Regions from separate parts of the Agrobacterium sp. 22-209-1 genome, predicted to be linked through region 1. Evidence: riboswitches for the same ligand, from Rfam matches in the RefSeq annotation. Region 1 holds a riboswitch; each other region holds the start of a gene.
The links. A riboswitch is a leader RNA that binds a small molecule or an ion and turns the genes downstream of it on or off. The one in region 1 is predicted to bind cobalamin.

Region 1 (4,640 bases):
AAACGGCAACTGCGTGGGGGAATACGCCGCGCCGCTTGCTTTCAGCCAATTATTCTCATTCAGCCTGCCGTCATAGTGAGGCCCTAGAGCCGGGGGGTGACCTGCATTGTCACCTCGTCTTAGGCTTCTGTTTTCGCGATGGAATTCACCGCAATGTGACTTTTTTTCGCCATGCGGAAAGGGCATCCTCGCCCGGTTCGATAAAGCGCCGGTGTCCATGCCGGAATCAAGGAGAGTGTGCATGAAACTGAAAACCATCACGGCGGCCATGCTGTTCGGCTGTCTTTGCGCCGGAGCTGTTTATGCTGCCGGCGAAGTCGAAAAACGCGAAGGCATGATGAAGCAGATCGGCGGCTCCATGGGTGCGCTCGCCGCCATCTCCAAGGGCGAAAAGCCCTTTGACGCTGCCGCCGTCAAGGCTGCCGTGACGACCATCAGCACCAATGCCAAGGCTTTCCCCGACCAGTTCCCCGTCGGCTCAGAGACCGGTAGTGCGGCTGCTCCCGCCATCTGGGAAAACTTCGACGACTTCAAGGCCAAGGCAGCGAAGCTCGGAACGGATGCCGACGCGGTTCTCGCCAATCTCCCCACCGATCAGGCCGGCGTCGCCACCGCCATGAAGACGCTCGGCGCCGATTGCGGCACCTGCCACCAGACTTATCGTCTGAAGAAGTAGTCGCAGCACTTTGAAAACGCCGCTTCCCGGCGGCGTTTTCTCAAGGCACGAAAGACATCTGACCGGATCAGGTGACAATGGGGAGAGGGGCATGTCCTCCATCTGGACGAAACTCGTCGGCGGGGCCGTCGTCGCGGCCATTGCGGGCTACGGCATTTTCGCCTGGGTTACCGCGCCGCAGCGGCAGGCGCCGAGCCATTGGGTGAGCCTGGGCGAACCGGATCTGGCCAATGGCGAAACGCTGTTCTGGGCGGGCGGCTGCGCAAGCTGTCATGCGGCACCCGACGCGAAGGGCGAGGCGCTGTTGACGCTTTCGGGCGGGCAGGCGCTGAAAAGCCCCTTCGGCACCTTCCATGTCCCCAATATTTCCTCCGATCCACAGCATGGCATCGGCGGCTGGACGCTGGCGGAATTCGGCGATGCGATGACGCGCGGGGTGGGCAGGAACGGCGAACATCTCTATCCGTCCTTTCCCTACGCCTCCTATGCCCGCATGACGCAGAAGGACGTCAACGATCTCTTCGGTTATCTGAAGGTCCTGCCGGCCAGCCAGAACGATGCGCCGGATCACGAGTTGCCGTTCCCCTTCAATCTGCGCATGGTGCTGGGCGGCTGGAAATTCCTTTATTTCGACCCCTCGGCGCGGCCCCGCGTCGAGCTTGCCGATGCCAATGCCGAATTGCTGCGCGGCCAGTATCTGGTGGAGGGGCCGGGCCACTGCGGCGAATGCCACACGCCGCGCAACGCGCTTGGCGGTTTCCTGAAAGACAAGTGGCTGGCCGGCGGCCCCAATCCGGAAGGCGAGGGCCGCATTCCCGACATTACCCCCGGCTCGCAAAGCATCGGCAGCTGGGCCAAAGCGGATATAGCCAGCTATCTGGAAACCGGCTTCACCCCGGAATTCGACAGCGTCGGCGGCTCGATGGTCAAGGTGCAGCAGAATATGGCGCATCTGACGGCCGAAGACCGCGATGCGATTTCCGCCTATCTGAAAGCCATACCGGCGCGGTAGGGCCTGATACCTCTCCTCCGTCATCCTCGGGCTTGACCCGAGGATCCACCACCACGCCAGCCCATGGATCCTCGGGTCAAGCCCGAGGATGACGAACGAGAGGTGGGTAAGCGCCATTGACTCCCGGCCCCGCCCATCCGATAACATGTCCGTGATGGTTCCTTCCGGGCGTTCCGGAAGGTGAAAAGGGAACACGATAGGGAGAAATCCTCATTCGTGGCTGCCCCCGCAACTGTGAGCGGAGAGCCTGAAACGAAATGCCACTGGCAAGCCATCTCGCCTCCATCAAGGGCGAAGGCGATGCCGGGAAGGTGTTTCAGGTTTTGACCCGTAAGCCAGGAGACCTGCCATCGCGGAAATATCCATGCCGGCGGGGTGTCCGGAAGAGCGGAATTTCAGGGTGGTGGCATCAATGCCTCCCTGTATCAGTCTCGTATCCCCGTGGTGAAGTATATCGCATGCGGTCCTGCGGCTTTGCCGTTCGGCCGCATCTAAAGGCGCGGGGTCGCGCCGGGAGAGGGGTCACCATGTCCACCAACCTGAATACGGCCAATTCAGCCGTTTCCGTAAAAACAACCAGCGTCGCGCAGTCGCTGACAGCGATCGTGCTTGGCCTGTTCGTCGTCGGTTTTGTCGGCTTTTCCCACGTGGAAGCCGTTCACAATGCCGCGCATGACACGCGTCATGCCAATGCCTTCCCCTGCCATTGAGGGGAAACGGCATGTCATTTTTTCGCAATATCGTCTTCACCGCCATTCTCGTCGGTATCCTTGGCGGCTTCGCGGTCTCCGCCATGCAGGCTTTTGGCACCACGCCGCTCATCCTTCAGGCGGAAACCTATGAGAGCGCCGGCGAAGCGCCCCATAGCCATAATGCACCGGGGCCCGGCGCTGCGGTTCCCGCTCATGAACATAATGACGAGGCCTGGGCTCCGGCCGATGGTTTCGAGCGCACCGCCTATACCGTCGCCGCCAATGTGCTGACCGCCATCGGTTACGCGCTGGTGCTGACCGGCCTCATGTCGTTGCGCGGCACCAATACCGGCTGGCGTGAGGGGCTTTTGTGGGGCGTTGCCGGTTTTGCGGCCGTCATGCTCGCCCCGATGATCGGCCTGCCGCCGGAACTGCCGGGAAGCCCGGCCGCCGCACTTGAGGCGCGCCAGATCTGGTGGCTCGCGACCGTTGCCGCAACCGCGGGCGGCATTGCGTTGATCGCCTTCCGCCGCGAACCATGGGCGGTTCTGCTGGCGATGGTGCTGATCGTCGCGCCGCATGTGGTGGGCGCCCCCCTGCCGCCGGAAGGCGAACATGCGCTGGCGCCACTGCCGCTGGAACGTCAGTTCATCGTTGCCGCCACCGTCACCAGCTTCGTCTTCTGGGCACTTCTCGGCACGTTGAGTGCGTTTTTCCTGAAGCGCTTCCAAGAGGCTTGAAACCATGCAGGACGCAGCGGAATGGAGTGAGGAGCTCGATGCGCTGCGTTTTGCCGTTCCCGGCCACGGCGCTTTCTGCGCCGTGCATCGCCTTGCTTTCAAGGCGCTCCTCGGGGCAACCCCGGGGCGCGAGGCGGCTCTCTCCTGCTTTCATGAACACCAGGCTGCTTTTATCGCTGCTGCGCTCAGTAAGATAAAACGCTCGAATTTGCCCGCAGGTCGCAGCCTGCATCTGAACAGCCGCGATATTCGCCGTGCGATTGCAGGTGAGGGCGATGCTTCAGCGGCGCGGGTGTGCCGGGTGCTTGATCGATATTGACTTGCTCCATATTCCCACCTCCGTCATCCCGGCCTTGAGCCGGGTTCCCGTCGACGCGCGTCTGCGAGGCGGGAAGAGTCTTTTTCAGCCCAGAGACTTAGGCTGGCTGGATTCCGGCTAAAGGCTGGAATGACGGGGAAGTGGAGGGCTGTAAAGCATTGAGGCGGATGCGCCTCACCGATGCTCTGCCGCAAAAACCTGAAGTTCCGCCTCGGCTTCCGGACCAAAGAGGCCGAGGTGTTTCAGGATTTCCACGGCGAAACTGACCGGCGCGCTGCCGGGTGCCGTGACGATGCCACCATCGCTGACCGCTTTTGGCTGATCGCGATAATGCGCCTCACCGCGATAGGCCGGATAGGCCTTGTGGGATGCCAGCGAATTGCCGGTATGGCTGACGTCGTTCAGAACGCCCGTGCCGCCGAGCGCGCTTGCCGCCGCGCAGATGCCGGCCACCAGCCGATCCCTGTCGCGAAACCGGTGCACCAGCCCGCCAAGATCGACAGCCGTTCTCTTTTCCCAGCTGAGACCGCCGGGAATGACGAGCGCATCGATGTCAACGGGATCGAGCGCGTCATAGGATGTGTCCGGCGTCACCTTCAGCCCGCCCATCGAGGTCACGGGCCTGCCATCAGGCGTGGCGTGCACGATCTCGACACCGAGATAGCTGCGCGCTGCCGCCGTAAGCAGCGCCGGCTCCCAGTCGGCAAAATCCTGCGCGAGCGCAATGGCGATCCGTGTCATGGCTGTCTCCGTGGGCTTTAATCAGGCGATGGACTGCATGTAGCGCATGCCGGTGACCGGCCGCGGCGCGAAATCCATGTTTTCGTAGAAACGATGCGCCGCCACATTGCCGGTCGTGGCGCTGACGGAAAGATAGTCGCAGCCGAGACGCTTGGCGATATCGCGGGCGCGGGAAACCAGATGCTGGCCGGTGCCATGGCCGCGATGGCCGTCACGCACGAAGAGATGATGCAGCTCCAGTCCGCGTCGGCCTTCCTGCGCCCTGTAGAGCGGCAGAAGCAGGGCGTAACCGATCAGCGCGCCATCGGCTTCGGCGACAAGACCATGCACCCAGGGCAGGGCGCCGAACAGGTCGCGCTCAAGCTTCGCCGGCGTGATCGCCGCCGCATCGCCATGGTAGGAGGCAAGCAGCGTGATCATCTCGTTGAGTTCGGGCAGATCGGTCTTGCGCGCGCCGCGA
Region 2 (4,640 bases), on a different contig from region 1:
CGACCAGTGGATCAGAAAGGTAGCAGGCTGATGGCAAAAGAACCCATTCTCACAGCACGCAGTCTCGTCAAGCGCTATGGTCGTGTGACCGCCCTCGACCATGCCGATTTCGATCTCTATCCCGGAGAAATCCTGGCCGTGATCGGCGACAACGGCGCCGGCAAATCCTCTCTCATCAAGGCGATTTCCGGTGCCGTGACACCCGATGAAGGGGAGATCAGACTGGAAGGCCAGCCCGTCCAGTTCCGCTCGCCAATCGAGGCGCGAAAGGCCGGCATCGAGACGGTCTATCAGAACCTCGCGCTTTCGCCGGCGCTTTCCATAGCCGACAATATGTTTCTCGGGCGGGAAATCCGTAAATCCGGCATTCAGGGCAGTTTGTTCCGGGCGCTGGACCGCCCGGCCATGGAAAAATTCGCCCGCGAGAAACTGTCGGAACTCGGCCTGATGACGATCCAGAACATCAATCAGGCGGTGGAAACCCTTTCCGGCGGTCAGCGTCAGGGTGTGGCGGTGGCGCGTGCGGCAGCCTTTGGCTCCAAGGTCGTCATCCTCGACGAACCGACGGCGGCACTTGGTGTCAAGGAAAGCCGACGTGTTCTGGAGCTTATCCTCGACGTGCGCTCCCGCGGCCTGCCGATCGTCCTGATCTCGCATAACATGCCGCATGTCTTCGAGGTCGCGGATCGCATCCATATCCACCGGCTAGGCAAGCGCCTGTGCGTCATCAATCCGAAGGACTATTCGATGTCGGATGCCGTCGCCTTCATGACCGGTGCCAAGGAAGCGCCGAAGGAAACGCTTGCCGCATGACGCTGAAGCTTGAAACGATCGCCGAGGATGTTCTTCGGCGGGCAGAAGGTAAATCCCGTTTTATCGTCGCCATTGCCGGTCCCCCTGGGGCCGGCAAATCCACGCTGGCAGATGCGCTTTGTGATGCTTTGCTCGCACGAGGCGAAACGGCCGCCGTCCTGCCCATGGACGGCTTCCATATGGACAATGGCATTCTTGAAGAACGGGGGCTGCTGCCGCGAAAGGGCGCGCCCGAAACATTCGACGTGCGCGGTTTCCTTGATATCGTCTCCGCCGTTCGTAAGGGGGGCCAGGAAGTTCTTGTCCCGGTTTTCGACCGCTCCCGCGAAATCGCCATTGCCTCTGCCCGAGCGATTGCGCCGGACACGCGCCTGATCCTTGCCGAAGGCAATTATCTGCTGCTCAACGAGGCGCCCTGGACGACACTGGCCGGCAGCTTCGATCTCACTATTTTTGTGGGTCCATCCGTCGCGGTGCTTGAAGAGAGACTGCGCAACAGATGGCAGGGTTATGGCCTCGATGCCACTCAAATCCACGCCAAACTGTTCGAAAACGATCTTCCCAACGGAAAAAGGGTGATCGAAAACGCCCGTCCCGCCGATATTCGCATCGATATCTGGGAATAGATTAACGCTTTTCTCTCTTTGAGCGGCGGCACGCATGTGCTGTTAAGCCGTTGTTAACCACGTGTTGAATCTTTTTGATCCACAGGGTAGGGCTTTCCTGTGTCTATTCATTGACGCAAAAAATTCCTCATATACTATATGTGGTGTTCGAGGTTCTTCCGATTCGCAAGGATTGGGAGCTAAGACGGGAATTCGGTGCGTGACGCCATCAGGGCGAAGCAAGGCCGAAACTGCCCCCGCAACTGTAAGCGGCGAGCATCGTTCCGATTTGGGTCACTGGAGCTTAGCGCACCGGGAAGGCTGGAATAGATGTTGTGACCCGCAAGTCAGGAGACCTGCCTTGAGCGCAAACGTCCACGGGCGGGGTGTCCGGAGGAAGGTGTCTGACGCAAATGATTTGCGTGCGCCCTTTTCTGCCCCCTCCAGAACAAGCTTCGGGGTGAAGTCATGCCAGTGCATTTGTTTGAGTTGCTGCGCTCGTCGGCGTAGACAGTGATTTTACGCGGCTAAAAGCTGCGCATGCCCACCCTAATGAAAGATCCATCGCCGCCCGATTGTGATTGCAATCGGCAATGTTGAGCCGTGTCCGAAACCGGCTTCGAGAGAGGAAATTATGACCGTCACCGTTTACAGCAAGCCGGCCTGCGTCCAATGCACTGCCACTTACCGCGCCCTCGACCGCATCGGCGTTCCCTATGAGATCATCGATATTTCCGAAGATGCTGACGCGCTCGATCATGTTCGTGGCCTCGGTTACATGCAGGTTCCGGTGGTCGTTGCCGGCGAACGCCATTGGGCGGGTTTCCGGCCGGATATGATCGGCGCGATCAGCTGAGGCGGCAGGGCGATGGGCCTGATCGTCTATTATTCCAGCCGTTCTGAAAACACCCATCGTTTCCTTCTGAAACTGGGACGGCGATTGTTTCGCCTGCCGCTTGGCGTTGAGGAAGATGTTCCCCACGTGTCCGAGCCCTATGTGCTCGTCACCCCCACCTATGGGGGTGGGGGTACAAAAGGGGCCGTGCCGAAACCGGTCATCCGGTTTTTGAACGAGCCCTCCAACCGAAATCTCATTCGCGGCGTCATAGCGGCGGGCAACACGAATTTTGGCGCAGCTTTCGCATCCGCCGGAGATATCGTCTCGCGTAAATGCGCTGTGCCGTTTCTCTATCGTTTCGAGCTTCTCGGCACGGAAGAAGATGTCGCCAACGTCAAACATGGATTGGAACGATTTTGGACACGCTGACCTCAAGCGCGCTGCGCAAGGATGCCAAACAGCCCGTAGCCGCAAGCCAGAAACCGGTTGATGCGGCTCTGGACTACCACGCGCTGAACGCGATGTTGAACCTTTATGACGAGAACGGGAAAATCCAGCTCGACAAGGATCGCCTGGCTGCCCGGCAATATTTTCTCCAGCACGTCAACCAGAACACTGTGTTTTTCCATAATCTCAGGGAAAAGCTCGATTATCTGGTGGCGGAAGGATATTACGAGCAGGAGGTACTGGACCAGTACTCCTTCAATTTCGTTCGCGACCTCTATGACGAAGCCTATGCCCGGAAATTCCGCTTTCCGACATTTCTTGGGGCGTTCAAATATTATACCTCCTACACGCTGAAGACTTTCGACGGAAAACGTTACCTCGAGCGTTACGAGGATCGCGTCTGCATGGTGGCGCTGGCCCTTGCGCGCGGTGATGAGCAGCTTGCCCGCAATCTGGTCGATGAGATCATTTCCGGCCGCTTCCAGCCGGCAACCCCAACATTCCTCAACGCCGGCAAGAAGAGCCGCGGCGAGCTGGTCTCGTGTTTTCTGCTGCGTGTGGAAGACAATATGGAAAGCATCGGCCGCTCCATCAATTCGGCGTTGCAGCTTTCCAAGCGCGGCGGCGGCGTGGCCCTGTCCTTGACCAATATTCGCGAGGCCGGCGCGCCGATCAAGCAGATCGAAAACCAGTCATCCGGCGTCATTCCCGTGATGAAGCTGCTGGAAGACAGCTTTTCCTATGCCAACCAGCTTGGCGCGCGCCAGGGTGCCGGCGCGGTCTATCTGCACGCCCACCACCCGGATATCATGCGCTTCCTCGATACCAAGCGTGAAAATGCCGACGAGAAAATCCGCATCAAGACGCTGTCGCTCGGCGTGGTGATCCCCGATATCACCTTCGAACTCGCCCGCAATAATGAGGATATGTATCTGTTTTCGCCCTATGATGTGGAGCGGATCTATGGCGTGCCTTTCACCGAAATCTCGGTCACCGAAAAATACCATGAAATGGTAGCCGACAGCCGCATCCGTAAGAGGAAGATCAAGGCGCGCGAATTCTTCCAGGTGATCGCCGAAATCCAGTTCGAGAGCGGTTACCCCTACATCATGTTCGAAGATACGGTGAACCGCGCCAATCCGATTGCCGGCCGTATCAGCATGAGCAATCTCTGCTCGGAAATCCTGCAGGTCAGCGAAGCGAGCGAGTTCAACGCCGATCTCTCCTATAGCCAAATGGGCAAGGATATTTCCTGCAATCTCGGCTCGCTCAACATTGCTGCGGCAATGGATTCGGCCGATTTCGGCAAGACCATCGAGACCTCCATCCGGGCGCTGACGGCGGTATCGGATATGAGCCACATTTCCTCCGTTCCCTCGGTGGAAAAGGGCAATGATGCGAGCCACGCTATCGGCCTCGGCCAGATGAACCTGCACGGTTATCTGGCGCGCGAGCGCATTTTCTATGGTTCCGAAGAAGGCGTCGATTTCACCAATATCTATTTTTACACCGTGACCTATCACGCCATCCGCGCCAGTAACCGCCTTGCCGTGGAAAGGGGCCAGAGCTTCAAGGGCTTTGAGAACTCCAAATATGCCTCGGGCGACTATTTCGACAAATATACCGACAGGGAATGGCTGCCCGCGACGGAAAAGGTCCGTGAGCTCTTCGAAAAGGCCGGCATTGCCATTCCGACACAGGACGACTGGAAGGCACTGAAGCAGGAGGTTATGGCATCAGGCCTCTATAACCAGAACCTGCAGGCCGTACCGCCAACGGGTTCGATCTCCTATATCAACCACTCCACCTCCTCCATTCATCCCATCGTCTCGAAAATCGAGATCCGTAAAGAGGGCAAGATCGGCCGAGTTTATTACCCGGCTTCCTATCTCTCGAACGATAATCTCGAATATTATCAGGATGCCTATGAGATCGGC
Region 3 (4,640 bases), on a different contig from region 1:
ACGGTTTATTCCAGCCAAGGCATTGGATGGCGGCATCAGGAAAACGTTTGGGCTCTCCCGGCTGTAGGCATTCGCGGAGCTTGCGCACCACAAGCAGAAAGTAGGGCGTCGGCATTCGGAAACTTCACGGCTTGTCTCGGACACATTTGCTTACCTTCAGCTCCGAGGGCGGAGAGTCGATGACTGTGCGCCTGAAGGGCAAGACACCGATCGGCCCGAAGGGCCCGGTTTACCGCTTGGTGGTCACGCGCCTGCATAAAAGTGTCCGACGCAACCCGCGGATTGCGTCGCGGACGGATCACCGCCGGCGCCAGCAATCCGCGCATGCGGACGCGGTGGTTCCGTGTGACATGGAAAGGGTTCCGGCAATGTGCCGGAACGTATTCCGCCACAGGCGGAGAAAACCGGCACAGACTGAAATAGTCGCTGATCCCAGCGGCGATTTATGCAGTCAGGCCGGATGGAAGTCCGCGAGGCGATGTATTCGGCGGAAAGAGCTGACGGTAGAACGCTTCAACACGGGTCGGCGTGACACGCTCAGCCTCACGAAGGATTGGCAGCCCGAGTGCATCGGCAGGAGCGGGCAGAAGCACCGAAGCCGTCAGACGGCACGCTTCGCAACCGGATCCGATCTTGTGGTGATCGTGCTTGGCCTTGCCATCCTCCGATGGGAGGCAGAGAACCGGAAGAGTTCCGTCCGGAAGGACTTATTGTGCTATTTCGCTGAGAGGGATCTGGCTGTTAGCCAGCGTCGGTGGCTCATTGGCAAAGCCTACCAACAACAAGGCAAGCGCGCACATGGTGCGCACGACGCATTGTTCGGCAAAGCCCAATCGCTTGATCATCGATCCCCATAGTGCCTCTTGTGACACAATTCAGACACTATATGCTATGCGGATTCTGTACAATGCGGCATTTGAACGCCATCATTGGTCGCTGAGCTCACCTGAGGCGATGGCGCTATCATTGAGGGATGATTGATGTCAGCAAACGCGACGAGTTTTACCAGCAGGCATATTGCCGCGGCGTCTGTTCCCTGCGCGACAGCAATATCCACCGCCGCAGCCAGGGCCGTGAGCCGATCGAGATCGGCAAGCTCTATTACAGCAATGTCGATGCTGGCAACGACGTGTCAGGCTGAGGCCATGCGCGACGTCGCGAGAAAACCGGCGATGAAGTCAACGGCCTCTTCGCCGCTTCTCAAACCGAGGTGAATACTCTTCTGTATCCCTGATTTGCCGATACTGACGGGACGAACTCCGAGCTCGGCGGCTTCCCGACGCACCAGCCAGTTCGGGATGGCGCTGACGCCGCGACCGGCTGCGACGAGCTGTAGCATCATTTCCGTGGTCTCGACATTCCGGTGGTGGCGCGGGCGGCAATTTGCAGGCGCAAGGAAATGCGTGAACACATCCAGCCGCTCGGGTGGCACAGGATAGGTGAAGAGCGTTTCATCCAGCAGATCCGCAGGTTCGGCATGGTCCTTGGCCGCCAGAGAGTGATCGGCCGGTACGGCAAGAACCAGTTCGTAGTCGAACACCGGTAGATAATGGACGCTAGGCGCTTCGATCGGGTCCGGGGTGATCAGGATATCGATCTCGTATCCGGTCAGCGCCGCCACGCCGCCAAAAGCAAATGATGTCGTCAGTTCCAGGTCCACATGCGGCCAGTCTACCAGATAGGGCTTTGTCACGCCCATCAGCCATTGGTGACAGGGATGGCATTCCATCCCGATCTTGAGCGAGCCTCGCTGTCCGTAGCGGTAGTCGGACAAGACATCCTCAGCCCTTTCGATCTGTGGCAGGACGCGCTGCGCCAGCGCGACGATGTAGCGGCCGGCCTCGGTGAGACGAAGATTGCGGCCGTCCTTTTCCCACATGGCGACGCCATAGCGTTCTTCGAGCTTGCGGATCGTGTGGCTCAGCGCGGACTGGGTCACATTCAGCCGTTCTGCCGCCGCCGTCAGACTGCCCATGCGATCGACTTCGCGCAGGATCGACAGATGTTGCCTGTCCAGCATCGTTATGCGCCTCCTTTGTCGAGGGGAAAGACTTCTATCTGTTCGCTGTCTCGAACAGGAACCGGCCGGTGATCTTCGTCGACCGCGACCATGGTGAAATGTCCGGTAGCCGTGATATGCCGCTCGCCCGTCAGAAGGTTTTCCGACCAGAGTTTTGTCTCGACGGACATGGAACTGCGGCCAACGCTCGCGACACGTGCCTCCGCCTCGACGATTTCGCCGATCTCGATTGGCCTTGCAAAGTCGATACGCTCGGATGATGCCAGCACCACTAGCTTGCCGGAGTAGCGCGATGCCGTCACGAACGCAGCTTTTGTCATGTAGGCGATTGCCTCGCCCCCGAACATCCGGCCGACGCTGTTAGCCTGATCCGGAAAGACGATTTCGACCATGGCAAGCATATCGCTTTCGCCCGGCGCGTCCTCGGGAAGCAGTTTGGGTAAGGCGTAATGCGCGGCGTTCTCGCCCTCTGGAACGGCAACCATATGGAAGACGCCGCGCGTACAGGTATGCCGTTGACGGCCGACAATTGTCTCTGCCACCATCTCGACCTCAACAGTCAGGGAACGGCGGCCAGCCTTGACGGGTCTTGCCGTGAATTCGACGATGTGCCCGATGCGTGCGGGCTGTTTGAAATCGATACGTTCGCAGGACGCGGTCACAAATGGTGCGCGCCCGAAGCGGGTCGCCGCGATGAAAGCGACTCGATCCATAAGGGCGAGGCCGGTCCCTCCGAAAAGAGTTCCGTGATGGTTTGTGTCACCAGGGAAGACGATATCGACGAGTTGTGTTGTCGACAGGTGCTGCATGGGCTTGTCTGTCGTGTCGGTGCTGATCATCGGCGCTACCATCAGGTTGTGGCAGGGCTGGGCAATGACGCAGAGACGACGGCGCAGAGATGCCGATCGCGAAAGCGGCACTCCGGGACACCCCGCCCGTGGACGTTATCTGTCGTGGCAGGTCTCCTGGCTCGCGGATGACCGCTCCCGCCCGTCTTCCCGGGATAAACCCAGTGACAAAAATGGACGTTCGCTAGCCGCTTACAGTTGCGGGGGCAGCTCCGGCATCTGACCGAATTCCCTCTTAGCTCCGGACTGTCGTCCACAGAACCACGACGGTAAACCAATGTCCCATGCCGCTCGTGGGGTCAAGGCCTCGTTTCCGGTCGGCGGGCCAGACCACCCCGCAAGCCATGTCGCTTACCCAAAACCATGAGGACGGCTCATGTTTCAATGAAATGAAATCAATTTTTCTCCATCAACGGCTCAGGCATAAGAGGGGCGCGCTCCAGGCCATAGACAAGCTAAAGATTGTTGATTGAGAAACACGAGAGAAAAAATGAGAGCACTGAAAGAAAAAGAAACAGATTCAGGGTTTTTCTCGGTCCATGAGAACAATATTGCCATGAGCGGTGAATTTACGTTCTCTCTCAAGAGCATTCCTTTTGACGAGGATTATCAACCCTCGGAAAATACGCGGCTCACGACTAACTTCGCCAATCTGGCCAGAGGGGAGAGCCGCCGGGAGAATTTGCGCAACGCGCTGAGGATGATCGACAATCGCTTCAACGCCTTGGCGCATTGGGACAATCCGAAAAACGATCGTTATTCTGTCCAGCTCGAGATCGTTTCCGTCGAGATGAGGATTGATGCTGAAGGCAATACTGATGCTTTCCCCCTGATCGAAATCCTGAAAACGAATATCGTCGATCATAAGACAGGCGAACGCATCGAAGGCATCGTCGGGAATAATTTCTCCTCGTATGTTCGGGATTATGACTTCAGCGTCGTGCTGCCGGCTTACAATAAGGATCGCCTGGCATTTGGCACGCCGGAGAATTTTGGCGATCTGCATGGAAACCTGTTCAAGTGTTTCCTGAATTCAGATGCCTACAAAGAACACTTTCAAAAACTTCCGGTCATCTGCCTGAGTGCCTCCAGCAGCAGGACATACAGCCGGACCGGTAATCAGCACCCTGTATTGGGTGTCGAATACCAGCAGGATGAATTGTCGTCGACCGATCGATACTTCCAGAAAATGGGATTGAAGGTTCGCTTTTTCATGCCGCCGAACAGCGTCGCGCCTTTTGCATTCTATTTTCTCGGTGATCTGCTCGACGATTACACCAATCTCGAGCTCATCAGCACAATCAGCACCATGGAGACTTTTCAGAAGATTTACCGGCCCGAAATTTATAACGCCAATTCCGCGGCAGGGGCCTGTTATCGCCCGAGTCTCGGGCATCAGGACTACTCATTGACGCGTATCGTCTACGATCGCGAAGAGCGTAGCCGGCTGGCTGTCGAGCAGGGAAGGTTCGCTGAGGAGCACTTCATCAAACCCTATGGGACTGTTCTTGAGCAATGGTCTACCAAACACGCCCTTTGATGAACTGAAAGCATAAGGTCCCCCATCATGAAAACACTGTTGCCCACGTCAACCGCCGGCAGCTTGCCGAAACCTTCATGGCTTGCAGAGCCTGAGAAACTCTGGTCGCCTTGGAAATTGCAGGATGACGAACTGATCGAGGGCAAGCAGGACGCCTTGCGCTTGTCCTTGGACGACCAGCGGCAGGCAGGTATCGATATCGTCAGCGACGGCGAGCAAACGCGCCAGCATT
Region 4 (4,640 bases), on a different contig from region 1:
GCCTTGCCCTTGTGGGCGCGCACGGCGCGCAGATTGCTCGGTTCGCCGATGATCGCGCCCGCCGGTTTTGCGCATAGTTCCGGCAATCGGGCGATCATGTGCGGCACGCCGCGACAGCCCGCCTCCTCGTCATAGGAAAAGGCAATATGCACGGGCCGCTTCAACGCCATGCGCGAAAATGCCGGTGCAGCGGCGAGAACCGTGGCAAGAAAACCTTTCATGTCCGTGGTTCCGCGCCCGTAAAGACGCTCGCCTTCGGCTCTCAGCGTGAAGGGATCGGAGGACCATTCCGGCTCACCGGCAGGCACCACATCCATATGGCCGGATAGGATGTATCCGGCGACATCCGTCGGGCCGAAGCTCGCGAAGAGATTGGCGCGGTCGCCCTCCGGGCCGGCAAGCAGCGATACTTTCGCGCCGTGGCTTTCCAGATAATCGGCGATCCATCCGGCGATATCGCCATTGGCGGTTCCGACGACCGATGGGAAGCCGACAAGACGCTCCAGAATGTCGATTGCGTTCATGGCTGTCTCCGTCGCTTCAACGTTGAAAAGCTTAGAGCGGCCTGCGGCGTTTATCTGCTGAAATAGGGGTGATTTCAGTAGATTGTTGTGTCCTTCCAGCGCTTTCGGAAAATTCCTGCCGGCAAGGCTGGCTATCTTCGGATGTCGTGGGCTGGGTTGCCGGGATCAAGGTTCCGCGCCGGAGGAAATGAGAGCCGTTTGTCATGGAGCTGCTCAAGGTCGATAGTTTCGAGTTGCGAACCGTGGATATCGCCGATGTGGAGGCCGATCATCTGCACGCCCTCTCCATGGCTGTCGGGTGGCGATATCACGCGAATGAATGGTGTTTCCTGCGTCAATGTGGCGTCGGTCTTGCCGCGCTTGACGAAATCGACCGCGCTGTCGCAACTGCGATGCTGTTTCGCTATGATGAGGGTTTTGCGACGCTCGGCATGGTCATCGTTTCGCCGCGCCTTCAGGGGCAGGGCGTGGCACCATGGCTGGTGCGGCGGCTTCTGGCGAAATTCCCTGCCATATCCCTGAGGCTCAACGCCACGGACGAGTCGAGGCGGTTGTTTGCCGGGCTGGGTTTTGCCGGAGAGACGGAAAAAGTACATCTCCTTCGGGGCAAGGCGCGTTGCCTTCCCGAGATGCCGGCGCTCGGAAGAAAACAGAGGATCAAGCCACTTTCGGAGGACCATTTGTCCGCTGTTGCGGATCTGGATGAGACGGCTTTCGGTGTCTCGCGCCGGCGCGTCCTGCAGCGTCTCCTGCGGGAAGACGAAGGTTATGGCCTGTTTGAGGCGGATCGTCTTGAGGCATTTGCATTGCGACGCGCAGCGGGGCGGGGCCATATTGTCGGCCCGGTCGTTGCGGGCGACGAGACGGCGGCCATCGCGCTGGTCAGGCGGCATTTTTCCGATTTGGACGGTCAGCTTGTCCGTCTTGATGCCGTTCGTGACAGCGGTCTTCTGACCGACTTCCTGGCGCAATCCGGGCTGGTGGTGATCGAAACGCTCACCACCATGTCGAAAGGCGCGCCGCAACCGGCAGGCTGCGGTTCCGCAATGATTTTCGCCCTGGCAGGCCCGTCTTTGTGCTGAGGTGCGGCACTATCGCAATTGACGCCCCGCTTCTTGCCCCTTATGTGAGAAAGCGACGGTTCCTGCAGCCGAAAGGCGAAGGGATTAATAGGGAACATGGTGCGGGCGATCTTTTTCGCCCAATGCCGTGGCTGCCCCCGCAACTGTAAGCGGATTGTCGTTCATCCCCGTGACGCTTCAAGGCGTCATGCCACTGTATTTTTCGGAATACGGGAAGGCAGATGAGAGACGCAAATCCGTGAGCCAGGAGACCTGCCGTCAAAATATGAACCATCGTTACGGGCGGGGAAGCCCGGAGGAGGATTTTGTAATGTTATTTCATAACATTTCGTTTGCGTCCTATTACCGTTCTCCGTACAAGACGTCCCGCTGTTGCTGCGCGTTCTGACGCCTGCTGCTCTGGAATAAGTTTTACTTTCGACTGGAGAACACATGTTTCATTCTAGACGCCTGCCGGTTCACGCCGGCTTTCTGGCAACCGTGCTTTCGGTTTTGCCTGTGGTCGGCGCCAATGCCGCCGAAACCACCTATCCCCTGACAATCAACAGCTGCGGTCAGGAGATCACCTTCAAGCAGGCGCCCACCCGCACCGTTTCCGTTGGCCAGAGCACGACAGAGGTTCTTTACCTGCTTGGCGTTGCGGACAAGGTCGTCGGCACGGCGCTGTGGATCGGTCCGGTTCTGAAGGGCTACGAGGAGGCCAATGCCAAGGTCGAGCGACTGGCCGATAATGATCCGAGCTTCGAGGCGGTCGTCGGCAAGAAGCCGGACCTTGTCACGACGCAGTTCCAGTGGCAGATCGGTCCCGAGGGTGTTGTCGGAACGCCGGCGCAATTCGCCGAACTCGGTATTCCCGTCTATACCTCGCCTGCCGATTGCGTCGGCAAGGACAATTCCGGCGGTGGTGATGGTGTACGCAACACCGGCTTCACCATGGAGTTGATCTATCAGGAAGTCCGCGACCTCGCCAAAATCTTCGACGTGCAGGACCGCGGTGAAGAGGTCGTTGCCGACCTGAAGAAGCGTGAAGAAGCCGCCCGTGCCAAGATCGCCTCAGCCAATGGCAAGCTTTCCGCCGTCTTCTGGTTCTCGAGCGCCGAGCTGGATATCGATCCCTATGTCGCAGGTCGCAATGGTGCTCCCGGCTACATCATGTCCGCGCTGGGGTTAAAGAACGTCATCGAAAGCGATGAAGAATGGCCGACCGTCGGCTGGGAAACCATCGCCAAGGCCAATCCGTCCATCATCGTCGCCGGCAAGATGGACCGCCGCCGTTTCCCCGCCGATGATATTGCCGTCAAGCTGAAGTTCCTCGCCACCGATCCCGTGGCCAGCATCATGCCCGCCGTCAAGGAAGGTCATGTGTTCGAGATGGATGCGCAGGCGATGAACCCGACCATTCGAACCATCGAAGGTATTGAAACGCTGGCCGAGGCGATTTCGGCCGCTGGCCTCGCCAAGTGAACCGTCTCACCACCCATCTTGGTAGGGCGGGGCTGGCATTTGCCGCGCTCGCCCTGCTGCTCGTCGCGCTGATGGCCGGGGCGGCCATCGGCGAGACTGCCATCCCTTTGGATGTTGTAGCAAAGACGATTGCCAACCGCGTTTTCCACGCGGGTTATCCGCTTGAACCGCTGGATGAAGGCATCGTCTGGAGTTACCGCCTCAGCCGCGCCGTTGTTGCCGCCTGCTGCGGGGCGTCGCTGGCGCTCGCCGGAGCAGTGCTGCAATCTCTTTTACGCAATCCGCTTGCCGATCCCTACATTCTCGGAATTTCTGCCGGTGCCTCCACCGGTGCCGTCGCCGTGGCACTTCTGGGCTTCGGCGCGGGCTTTCTGACGATGCCGGCGGGCGCGCTCATCGGCGCTTTTGTCGCTTTTTCGCTGGTCAGCCTTCTGGCCGTGCAGGCGGGGCATGGCAACAGCGCCATCATTCTGGCGGGCGTTGCCGGTTCGCAACTGTTCAACGCCATGACCTCCTTCATCGTCACCAAATCCGCCAATGCTGAACAGGCGCGCGGTATCATGTTCTGGCTGCTCGGCAATCTTTCCGGCGTGCGCTGGCCGGATGTCTGGCTGGCGCTACCGGTCAGCCTTGCGGGCCTTATCGTTTGTCTCTGGTACGCGCGGGCGCTCGATGCCTTCGCATTCGGCGGTCAGGCCGCAGCCTCGCTCGGTATTCCGGTGCGCTGGGTCTATACCGTGCTGATCTCGGTTTCGGCGATCATGACGGCTGCGATGGTGTCGCTGGTCGGCTCCATCGGCTTCGTGGGCCTCGTCATTCCGCATGCTGCGCGCATCTTCGTCGGCGTTCGCCATGGTATCTTGCTGCCGGTGACGGCGCTGACCGGCGCGGTTTTCATGATCGTCGCGGATATTCTCTCTCGCATCGTCATTCCGGGCCAGGTGCTGCCCATCGGCGTCATCACCGCGCTCGTCGGCGCGCCCGCCTTTGCCTTCATCCTCGGGCAGAAGAGGGGGCGTTCATGAAACTGTCCGCCCACGACCTGCATTTCCACGCCGGCAATATAGACATCTTGCGCGGCGTTTCACTCGATGTCGGTTCCGGTGAGTTTCTCGGTGTCATCGGACCGAACGGTTCCGGCAAAAGCACGCTGCTCTCCATGCTGGCAGGCATTCGCAAGCCGCGCCGGGGTCACGTTACGCTCGGAGATGAACCGCTTGCCTCGCTGGGACGGCGAGACCTTGCCCGCCGGCTCGCCTTCGTTGAGCAGCAGGCTGAAACCACCGAACGCATCACCGCACGACAGGCCGTGGAGCTTGGACGCACGCCCTACCTCGGGCCGCTTTCCGCCTGGTCGCAGCAGGATGACGCCATCGTTGACGCAGCACTCGCCAATGTGGATATGGCTGATAAGGCGGAGCGCAGCTGGCACCATCTTTCCGGCGGCGAACGGCAGCGCCTGCATATCGCCCGCGCGTTGACGCAGGAGCCGCATGTCCTGCTTCTGGACGAGCCGACCAACCATCTCGACATAGGTCACCAGATCGGCCTGCTCGATCTGGTGCGCCGA

Region 2: another riboswitch for cobalamin. It lies ahead of nrdH (glutaredoxin-like protein NrdH); the one in region 1 lies ahead of ACQZ48_RS06145 (CbtB domain-containing protein).
Region 3: another riboswitch for cobalamin. It lies ahead of ACQZ48_RS20950 (acyl-CoA thioesterase); the one in region 1 lies ahead of ACQZ48_RS06145 (CbtB domain-containing protein).
Region 4: another riboswitch for cobalamin. It lies ahead of ACQZ48_RS01805 (ABC transporter substrate-binding protein); the one in region 1 lies ahead of ACQZ48_RS06145 (CbtB domain-containing protein).

What each region holds. Positions count from the first base shown of each region.
Region 1 covers NZ_JBNWCH010000002.1:381,375-386,014, forward strand. The annotation lists gene ACQZ48_RS06135 (c-type cytochrome) at 242-676, shown strand; gene ACQZ48_RS06140 (c-type cytochrome) at 768-1,688, shown strand; cobalamin riboswitch at 1,827-2,054, shown strand; gene ACQZ48_RS06145 (CbtB domain-containing protein) at 2,216-2,398, shown strand; gene ACQZ48_RS06150 (CbtA family protein) at 2,410-3,120, shown strand; gene ACQZ48_RS06155 (hypothetical protein) at 3,125-3,439, shown strand; gene ACQZ48_RS06160 (type 1 glutamine amidotransferase family protein) at 3,614-4,180, opposite strand; gene ACQZ48_RS06165 (GNAT family N-acetyltransferase) at 4,202-4,640, opposite strand, start outside.
Region 2 covers NZ_JBNWCH010000007.1:233,299-237,938, reverse strand. The annotation lists gene ACQZ48_RS17235 (ABC transporter permease) at 1-31, shown strand, start outside; gene ACQZ48_RS17230 (ATP-binding cassette domain-containing protein) at 31-813, shown strand; gene ACQZ48_RS17225 (nucleoside triphosphate hydrolase) at 810-1,439, shown strand; cobalamin riboswitch at 1,573-1,796, shown strand; gene nrdH (glutaredoxin-like protein NrdH) at 2,053-2,274, shown strand; gene nrdI (class Ib ribonucleoside-diphosphate reductase assembly flavoprotein NrdI) at 2,287-2,685, shown strand; gene nrdE (class 1b ribonucleoside-diphosphate reductase subunit alpha) at 2,673-4,640, shown strand, end outside.
Region 3 covers NZ_JBNWCH010000012.1:57,830-62,469, forward strand. The annotation lists gene ACQZ48_RS20930 (oxidoreductase) at 1-67, shown strand, start outside; partial or broken gene ACQZ48_RS20935 (hypothetical protein) at 444-647, opposite strand; gene ACQZ48_RS20940 (hypothetical protein) at 974-1,141, shown strand; gene ACQZ48_RS20945 (LysR family transcriptional regulator) at 1,133-2,020, opposite strand; gene ACQZ48_RS20950 (acyl-CoA thioesterase) at 2,023-2,859, opposite strand; cobalamin riboswitch at 2,959-3,149, opposite strand; gene ACQZ48_RS20955 (DUF1852 domain-containing protein) at 3,425-4,408, shown strand; gene ACQZ48_RS20960 (methionine synthase) at 4,436-4,640, shown strand, end outside.
Region 4 covers NZ_JBNWCH010000001.1:404,491-409,130, reverse strand. The annotation lists gene argE (acetylornithine deacetylase) at 1-524, opposite strand, end outside; gene ACQZ48_RS01810 (GNAT family N-acetyltransferase) at 728-1,606, shown strand; cobalamin riboswitch at 1,646-1,880, shown strand; gene ACQZ48_RS01805 (ABC transporter substrate-binding protein) at 2,039-3,070, shown strand; gene ACQZ48_RS01800 (FecCD family ABC transporter permease) at 3,142-4,095, shown strand; gene ACQZ48_RS01795 (ABC transporter ATP-binding protein) at 4,092-4,640, shown strand, end outside.